3 regions of the Alteromonas sp. PRIM-21 genome follow, and region 2 is predicted to be linked to each of the others. Evidence: predicted binding sites of a transcription regulator. Region 2 holds the regulator's gene; each other region holds the start of a gene.
What was found. Region 2 encodes FliA, which starts transcription of late flagellar genes. Its sites were predicted from a motif close to CTAAAGNTNNNNNNNNNNNNGCCGATA; they were not measured.
Positions count from the first base shown of each region.

Region 1: IW644_RS08640 (HAMP domain-containing methyl-accepting chemotaxis protein) is a predicted target of FliA. The motif match lies at 1,796-1,822, and genes of this name have one in related genera.
Region 3: IW644_RS15770 (DUF5610 domain-containing protein) is a predicted target of FliA. The motif match lies at 1,232-1,258, and genes of this name have one in related genera.

Region 1 covers NZ_JADOEK010000004.1:200,884-204,014, reverse strand. The annotation lists gene rsmA (16S rRNA (adenine(1518)-N(6)/adenine(1519)-N(6))-dimethyltransferase RsmA) at 1-464, shown strand, start outside; gene apaG (Co2+/Mg2+ efflux protein ApaG) at 473-847, shown strand; gene IW644_RS08645 (symmetrical bis(5'-nucleosyl)-tetraphosphatase) at 855-1,682, shown strand; gene IW644_RS08640 (HAMP domain-containing methyl-accepting chemotaxis protein) at 1,966-3,131, shown strand, end outside.
Region 2 covers NZ_JADOEK010000001.1:124,604-127,734, forward strand. The annotation lists gene flhF (flagellar biosynthesis protein FlhF) at 1-720, shown strand, start outside; gene IW644_RS00480 (MinD/ParA family protein) at 726-1,592, shown strand; gene IW644_RS00485 (RNA polymerase sigma factor FliA) at 1,589-2,320, shown strand; gene cheY (chemotaxis response regulator CheY) at 2,357-2,740, shown strand; gene IW644_RS00495 (protein phosphatase CheZ) at 2,775-3,131, shown strand, end outside.
Region 3 covers NZ_JADOEK010000011.1:169,960-173,090, reverse strand. The annotation lists gene IW644_RS15770 (DUF5610 domain-containing protein) at 1-1,202, opposite strand, end outside; gene trmA (tRNA (uridine(54)-C5)-methyltransferase TrmA) at 1,393-2,490, shown strand; gene fabR (HTH-type transcriptional repressor FabR) at 2,569-3,131, opposite strand, start outside.

The DNA of each region.
Region 1 (3,131 bases), on a different contig from region 2:
CGCCGCTAATGTTCCACCTTTTTGATCATGCTCAGTGCATTGAAGACATGCACTTTATGCTTCAAAAAGAGGTGGTTAACAGGCTAGCAGCGGGCCCTGGCTCTAAGAACTACGGCAGGCTTTCTGTTATGGCCCAGTATTATTGCCACGTGATCCCTGTTTTGAATGTTCCGCCAGGTGCCTTCAAGCCACCTCCGAAAGTAGACTCGGCTGTTGTAAAACTAGTTCCACATCAAGCTCCACCCGTTGATGTTGAATCAGTAAACACGCTTGAGCGCGTTTGCGCACAGGCTTTTAATCAACGCCGAAAAACTATTCGTAACTCACTGAAAGACAGCTTAAGTGAGGAAGAAATCCGCGAGTTAGGGATAGATCCAACTTCTCGCGCAGAAGTGCTATCGCTTAACGACTTTGCCACTATAGCTAACGCTGTATCGGCAAAAGAGCACCAACAAGAGCAGTAAGTTCCTCTATGGATGTACTTGATATAAAGGTGCGGGTGAAAACCCGTCACCTTCCTGAGCACCTTCCCTCAGATTCCAAGCAATTTGCTTTCGCCTACCACATTACTATTGAAAACAATAGTGAGCATACCGTACAACTGCTTAGTCGCTACTGGAAGATAACCGACGCTAACGGTAAAACGTCAGAAGTAGAAGGTGATGGAGTGGTAGGAAAGCAGCCTATAATGAAAGCGGGTGAACATTTTGACTATACGAGCGGCGCAGTCATTGACACACCAGTTGGCAATATGGAAGGCTATTATGTAATGGAACTAGAAAGCGGCGAGCGCTTCCGCGTTCCTATAAACGTATTTCGCCTAGCTATTCCAAGCATTCTTCATTAAGGGTTTTATGTCTAAAGGTAATACCTACGTCATTGGCGATATTCAAGGCTGTTATGACGGCCTTCGCCGCGTATTGGATAAAGTAGAATTTGACGAGACAAACGACAAGCTGTTTGCTGTCGGCGATTTGGTTGCAAGAGGAGAAGATTCGCTAAGCACATTGCGTTTTCTGAAATCTCTTGGCAGCCAATTTAGTAGTGTTTTGGGTAACCACGATCTTCACTTACTTGCTGTTGTAAACGGTATTCGCAAAGCGAAAAAGTCAGACAAATTAGAGCCACTACTTTATGCGGCAGATTTAACAGAACTTGTCGACTGGTTGAGGCAGTTCCCGCTGGCAGCGAAGTTAGACGAACAATCAATAATGGTTCACGCTGGTCTTTATCCTCAATGGTCTATCGATGAGTGCGTTTCACTTAGTGATGAAGTTAGCAACATCCTTAAGTCCGATGATTACGCCACTTTTCTTTCAAAGATGTACGGTAATACACCTGACAAGTGGTCAGATAAACTTGAGGACGACGAGCGACTGCGCTTTATTGTAAATGCGTGTACGCGTATGCGGTTTGTTCATACAGATGGCACCCTCGACTTTGACAACAAGTCTCATCCTAGTACAGTTTCTAATAGTCCTAATAGCACCTTAAAGCCTTGGTTTGAAGTAGAAAATACAAAGCTCACAACGAGCCAGCGAGTAATTTTCGGACACTGGGCCGCCCTATCAGGTCATACAAATAACTCACAATTTGTTGGTTTAGATACTGGCTACGTGTGGGGGCAAAGTATGACGCTGTTGAATTTAGATACCTCAGCTTTGATTAGCGTTACAGCATAGAATCATTATTGTATACACGCCTATAGATACGAAACTTATCTGAGAAAGAACCCGCTTTTCCCGGCTTAACTGGTTGTACCAGTAATAACAATTAGACTTAAGTGCTAAATAAAATAAACATTAAGTCTTTGTAGCCGATACACTTACTTGTAAAAGTAACGATGATGTTTCGTTACCTGCTCAGCATTTAAGCAAGCATCACTTTATAAGTGCTATATTTTGTTAGCTGAGGCGGGTAATATCGTTAGGGATAAAAATAAAAAACACTCATCCAGGAGTTCCGATGAAAATAACGGTAGCCACACGCGTAATCGGGGGATTTGTAGCGATTAGCGCACTTCTAATCGTTATAAGTGTTGTCTCACTTTATAACCTCAATTCCATAGGCTCTGCAACAGAGGAAGTAAATGACGTTGCCTTGCCCACGGTGGCAGGCAGTAATGCACTAAAAGCAAGCTTCCTGAATATGGGTCGACTTACCTTCGAAAGCTACATAGAAGAAGATTTAAGTGATCTTAAGGACAAAAGAGCGTCATTTGACTCTGCCAAAGATACCTTTGAAAACGAGTACAATAAGCTAGCGCAGGCCGTTAGTAATGAGCCAGAGCTTAGAAACACGCTAAACAGTGTTCGCGAATCTTATGATGCGTACATCACTAATGTTGAGGCTATGTACAAAAATCACCAAATGTACCTCGACTTGCGCAACAATATACAAGACAAACTAGGTGATGCTGAAGATAACGCAGACGATGCCTCTACCTACCTTCTGGATTTTTCAGACCTAGACGCAGTTCAGCGCGATCCTAACCTCAGACGTGCTGCTGAGATTGGTGGTCAACTTGAAACTTCGCTTCTTTCGCTACTTACTGTTTCTTACGAATATATTAAAACTGAAACGCTAGTTCGCTCACAGACACTTGGCAACGAAGTTGACCTTGTAGTTGAAAAAGTAGTTACCCAGCTAAGCGAAATGGTTGAAGCAGCGGGCGGTCGTGATGACTCAGGTACACTTGATGATATTAACGACTTAGTAAATGACGCTATCAACGCCATAAAAGCCAACGACGGCGTAGTGCAGCTTCATGTGGATCGTTTAGAGCGTAGAAATGACGCTGAACAAGCACTTAATGCATCAGATTCAAATATCGCACAGGGTGTTGTCGCACTTGAAAACCTGCTGAATCTTGCTGATAAGAAAGCATCTCATATAGAAAATCAGGTGAACGGTGCCATTACAACAGGTAACACCTTTGTTATTGTTGTTGTTCTCATCTCTATTGCCGTAGCAGCCTTCATTGGCTACGTCACAGTGCGCGCTATTACACGCCCGCTTTATCGCGTGAACGAACTACTTACTGTTGCTTCATCGGGTGACCTTACTCATCGCCTAGACGATTCAGCGCAAGACGAGTTTGGACTACTAGCAAGAAACTGTAATACGCTAAT
Region 2 (3,131 bases):
GAACGTGACGCATGGGTATATCTTCTTAACCTATTGGCTAATCGCATAAATGTTACCGGAAACGATATACTTAGCTCACAAGGTGCCGTTGCATTAGTTGGGCCTACTGGTACAGGTAAAACAACTACGGTTGCAAAGTTGGCCGCCCGCTACGCGCAGAAATATGGTGCAGAATCGGTGGCTATGATTACTATCGATACGTATAGAATTGCAGCCTATGAGCAACTAGCGACATACGGAAAAATTATTGGCTGTACTGTGCGAAAAGCGCAAACTAGTGAAGAACTTGCAGATTTATTGTTCCAACTTCGTCATAAGCGACTAGTATTGATTGATACAGCAGGTTTTAGTCAGCGTGATAGTCGATTAATTAAGCAGATTAAGCAGTTCGACAATGGCCAAATGCCAAAAGTTAAAAAATATTTGGTAGCGCAAGCCAATACGCAATATCCGGCTTTGCAGAGAATCATTCAAGCGTATGACGATATTGAACTAAGTGGCTGTATTTTCACAAAGTTAGATGAGTGCTACTCTTTAGGAGAGGTACTTAGTGCAGCGGTTGAATACCAACTACCGGTTAGTTATGTCACCGATGGTCAAAAAGTGCCTGAAGACATTAAGATTGCAGAAGCGAAATCTTTGGTTTCCGCTGCTGCAAAGCTTTATAAAAAGTACGGTTTGAATCATACTAGTGGTAACAACGCAATTAAAACAGCATAAGCAGTATGATTGACGATCAAGCGAGTAGCTTAAGAAAAATGAAGCAATCACGGTTAATCAAAGTAATCGCCGTCACTGGTGGTAAAGGTGGCGTAGGTAAAACAAACATTACACTTAACACTGCTATCGCCATGGCGAAGCAGGGCAAGCGTGTAATGGTTCTTGACGCGGACCTAGGTCTTGCAAACGTAGATGTGATGCTAGGCCTGCGAGTTGAGAAAAACCTATCTCACGTACTCTCTGGCGAGTGCACGTTGGACGAGGTTTTAGTAACCGGCCCCCACGGTATTAAGATTGCTCCCGCCACATCTGGTACGCAGTCAATGGCGGAACTCTCACCCACACAGCACGCTGGCCTAATAAGAGCGTTTAGCGAGCTGCGTTCTCAAATAGACGTACTAATAGTCGACACCGCTGCTGGCATTTCAGATATGGTACTAAGCTTTTCTAAAGCCTCCCAAGATATCATGGTGGTGGTTTGCGATGAGCCAACATCACTAACTGATGCGTATGCGCTGATAAAAATCCTTAACCGTGAGCACGGTGTTTTTCGCTTCAAAGTTGTAGCCAATATGGTTCGCGATGTGCGAGAAGGTCAGGAATTATTTAGCAAATTAAGCAAAGTGACAGGGCGTTTTCTTGATGTTGCACTAGAATTAGTGGCGACGGTGCCATTTGACGAAAATATTCGCAAAGCAGTGCGTAAGCAAACAGCTATTGTTGATGCTTTTCCAGGCTCTCCTGCAGCCGTAGCGATAACTAAGCTAGCAAACAGGGCGCTTACTTGGCCTATTCCAGCGCAGCCTGGTGGCCACTTAGAATTTTTCATTGAACAATTAGTTGCAGAAAAAGCCGTAGGAAGTCAACGTTGAACAGCAAGGCAGCCGCTTATCAACAGCAAACAGATAAATCGCAGTTAGTCGAAAGACATGCGCCTCTGGTTAAGCGTATTGCGCACCATTTGATGGCGCGCCTGCCTGCGAGTGTACTTGTTGATGACCTTATCCAATCAGGCATGATTGGTTTGTTAGAGGCCGCTCGAAACTTTGATGGGTCGAAAGGCGCAAGCTTCGAAACCTTCGCAGGTATCCGCATTCGCGGTGCCATGCTGGACGAAATACGCAAAGGTGATTGGACGCCACGTTCTGTTCACCGAAATGGTCGCGCGATAACAGAAGCGATATCTCAGGTAGAGAGTGAAACTGGGCGCGACGCACGAGATTCCGATATTGCTGACAAGCTTAATGTGAGCTTGCAGGATTATCACCAGATGCTCAATGAAGTAAATGCCGGGAAGTTGGTGGGCATTGAAGATTTAGGTGTGTCGGAAGATGTGATCACTACCGAGCAAAGTCGAGGCAGTGATGCACCGTTAGAAGATTTAATGCAGGGCGCATTTCAAAAAGCGCTGGCCCATGCAATAACGACATTACCCGAGCGAGAAGCGATTGTTCTTTCACTTTACTATGATGAAGAACTAAACTTAAGAGAAATAGGCGAGGTTCTCGACGTAAGTGAGTCGAGAGTCAGTCAAATTCATAGTCAAGCCATGTTAAAACTCAAATCACGAATGAAGTCGTGGCAAGCTGACGAAGAATAGAAATTAAAAACAATTAACCCCTCAGTGGAGGCTATTTTGGACAAAAGCATGAAAATTCTCGTGGTCGATGACTTTTCAACCATGAGACGAATCATCAAAAACCTGCTTAAAGATTTGGGTTTTGCCAATATCCAGGAAGCGGATGACGGAAGCACCGCATTACCTATGTTACAACAAGGCGATTTCGACTTTGTTGTTACTGATTGGAACATGCCTGGTATGCAGGGTATAGATCTGCTCCGAGCGATTAGAGCCGATGACAAACTTAAGCATCTGCCAGTACTTATGGTGACCGCTGAAGCGAAGAAGGAACAGATCGTTGCCGCCGCCCAAGCGGGTGTGAATGGTTACGTTGTTAAACCTTTTACCGCGGCAACGCTTAAAGAAAAATTAGATAAAATATTCGAACGTTTAGGTTGATCCAGACGCTCACCAGATAAATGAGGTTTACTGGATGTCAACGAATGTAAACGTTCCAATATCGTTAGAAGAAGCAAAGCAGCTTGTCACTTTTCTTGAAGAAGGTGACAAGGCTTCAGCTAATGCACTACTTGAAGCCGTCTCAATGAAAGAAAACGTTGAGCTATTCGCTGAAGTAGGCAAGTTGACGCGTCAACTCCACGACGCATTAAACAACTTTCAAATAGACGACCGCATCAAAAATTTAGCTACAGACGATATCCCTGATGCTCAGTCCCGCCTTACCTACGTAATTGAAGAAACCGAAAAAGCTGCTAATACTACTATGGATGCCGTAGAGGCGAGCATGCCCATCGCTGAACTTCTCGCGGAGCGAATCGAAAAGGTTATG
Region 3 (3,131 bases), on a different contig from region 2:
TTAATGATGCCAGCTATTAACGCATTATAGTCTTCATTACTTTCTAACTTACTTTCTGCGTTAGCAAAGGTATCCATCATCTTCTCTAGATATTGAGCGATTGGACTAACCACATTACCGAACTTCGCGTTGTCGCTTTTATCTTCGTTATAGTGCTGAATATTTTCATATGTCTTTAGCACTTCTGTTTGTGTTGTTCTATTTAGTTGTAGCGCGTAACCAACCAACTCTTTGTCGTCAAAGCCTAAACTGAGTGCTTCTTCGAAAGCCTTGTCGATGTCGCCACTATAAAAGGTGTCGGCTAGATCCTGTACTTGTCCAATTAGATCAGCTATCGAATTCAATTCCTCTTCATCAAGCTCTCCTTTTAATGAAAAGCTTATACCGCTTCTTTCATAATATTGATAAGACGCTTGTTGGGAATAGCTCGCCGAAAAACCATTTTCATTTTGTTCACCATTTCCGCCAGATAGATCTTGAGATGCCTGAGCTTGAAAATTGAGTTGCTGAGAAGCCTGGAAAGATCGCAGGCTTTCAAAACTAAAGCTCACCTCATCACCATCTTTAGTACGAATTACCAAACTACCGCTTTTTTCGTCCGATGCAGCTAAAGCTTCTAAGGATGAAAGTTGAACAGCATTAGGCTGTTGGCGACCAAAGATATCGGTTTCTAGATCATTAATACCCGTATCAATAAGATCCCGGCTTTTAGTTATACCTTGCTCAATCTCTTCATTCATAAACCCAGCGAGATCTTTTTCAGCCATTGCGAAACCGCGGCTTACTCCTTCTCTTGCTTGGCTAAATAGCCCGGTCAGCTTTTCGTCACTGGCACCTCCATCGGCTGCGCCGCGAATAACGCTGCCCACGAACTTAAGTACGTTTCGGGCTACTTTTTCAAAATCGAATAAACCGTTCGACTTTTCTTCAAGATTTTTCTCTTTCGTTTCTTGTGGTTTTTGCCCATCTATTTCTAACGCTTGATTAATATTGCTACTTACCACGCGCAAGCCGATACTCGTCTGGCTACTTGAAACAGATACTGAAGCCGCTTGTTGCTTCGAGAACTCAGCGGCTTGCTGCAATCCGTCTTGCTGCAGCTGCTTTTTAAGCGCTTCATTCGGGTGAACCGTTGCCTTTTGATCCGCTTTCTGATCAACCTTTTGGTCTCCCATAAAAGCTTTAATTTGACCCACGTTCATAATTTGATCCTCACTATCCTCATTCTTATTATCGGCAAAGAATCAATATTGTTTAATTTTAATACAGCATTTTTTTCTAAAAGCTATTTAGGCAATCATGCATACTAATAATGAAGAAGTCGGGAGCGCTTGTTGCAGTTATTTTTTAAGGGACTACAATTCGCGACCTTAATAATGAATGGAGAATTTTATGACCACCAATGAACAACAACGCTATCAAGATCAGTTGGACGAAAAAGTAAATCGTCTCACCGCGTTGCTTTCTCCATTCAATGCACCAGAGCTTTCTGTATTCCCCTCGCAGCCAACGCACTATCGTATGCGTGCAGAGTTTAGAGTATGGCATGAAGGTGATGATTTATTTCACATCATGTTTAACCAGGAAACGAAAGAGAAATATCGCGTAGATAGTTTCCCTCCGGCTTGTAAAACAATAAACGATGCGATGAGACTTTTGCTTGAAGAAGTAAGACCGAACGAAACTCTAAGAAAAAAGTTATTTCAAATCGATTACCTTTCTGCACTGTCTGGCGAACTTGTTATAAGCCTTCTATACCATCGTCAATTAGATGAAGAATGGCAAGTGGCTGCAAAAGAATTAAAAGCAACACTTGAGACTCACTTTCCCAAAGTAAACATCATTGGTCGCGCTAGAAAGCAAAAGCTTATTATCGACAACGATTTTGTGATTGAGCGTTTACCAGTAAACGGTAGAGAATTCGTTTTCAAACATATAGAAAACAGCTTTACCCAGCCTAACGCTGAAGTGAACTGTAAAATGATTGAATGGGCTCTAGATTGTGTAAAGCCGCTCTCGGGCGATTTACTGGAAATGTATTGTGGTGCCGGCAACTTTTCACTACCGTTAGCCCTTCACTTTGATAATGTAGTGGGTACCGAAATAGCTAAACCTTCGGTGCAGGCTGCTCAGTTTAACATTGAGCAAAATCAACTTAATAATGTGAAGATCGTAAGACTCGCCGCTGAAGAATTCACTCAAGCTATGAAAGGTCAGCGCACGTTTAGTCGCTTAGAAGGCATAGATTTAAGTACTTACAATTTCACCACTGTATTGGTCGACCCTCCAAGAGCTGGATTAGATGAAGATTCACTTAGAATGATTCAAGATTACGATAATATTGTATATATCTCATGTAACCCCGAAACTTTGGCGCAGAACCTTGAGCTTTTGAGCGAAACTCATAAAGTGGCGCAGTCTGCGCTTTTCGATCAATTCCCATTCACTCATCACATTGAGGCTGGGGTTCTACTTACACGCAAAAGCTAATTTGCGTGTAAGTAAGGAAAAAGCTCACACTGAAATATAATTTGGAAGAACACTTTATACTGTAAATTCTTTTCCGCGCTAGGCTTTTTGCGTAGCGCCCACTTGAACAAAGCGAAGTTGCGCTTTCACTCTTTCGCCTATTTCACTTCTAAGCTTATCATCTGCTTCTAATGCTTCAGCCCCGGCACTAAATACCAGTCTTACCATTGCATCGGCTTGTAACTGGGCGCAGGCGTATTCTACGCCTTGCTGTTCGATAATGTAGTCAGTAAGTTCATCAATGAAATGTTGAATTTCTCTGAATACTGCAAGTCGGTAAGCCGAAGACGTACCGGTATGCTCTCGCAGTAATAATCGAAATACATTTGTATTGGCCGCGATGAACTCCATGAAGGTTTCAACAGAGGTATGGATTACGCCACCACCTGAAGCAATGCGCCTTCTAGCCTGACGCATAAGCTGGCGAAGCGCCAAACCCGCTTCATCCACCAGCGTTAGACCCAACTCGTCCATATCTTTAAAGTGTCGATAAAAAGACGTGGGAGCAATACCGGCCTCTCGGGCAACTTCACGCAAGCTAATTGCCGATAGACTGCGATTTTCGTCTAGCAATGAAAATGCAGCATGAATAATATTTTGGC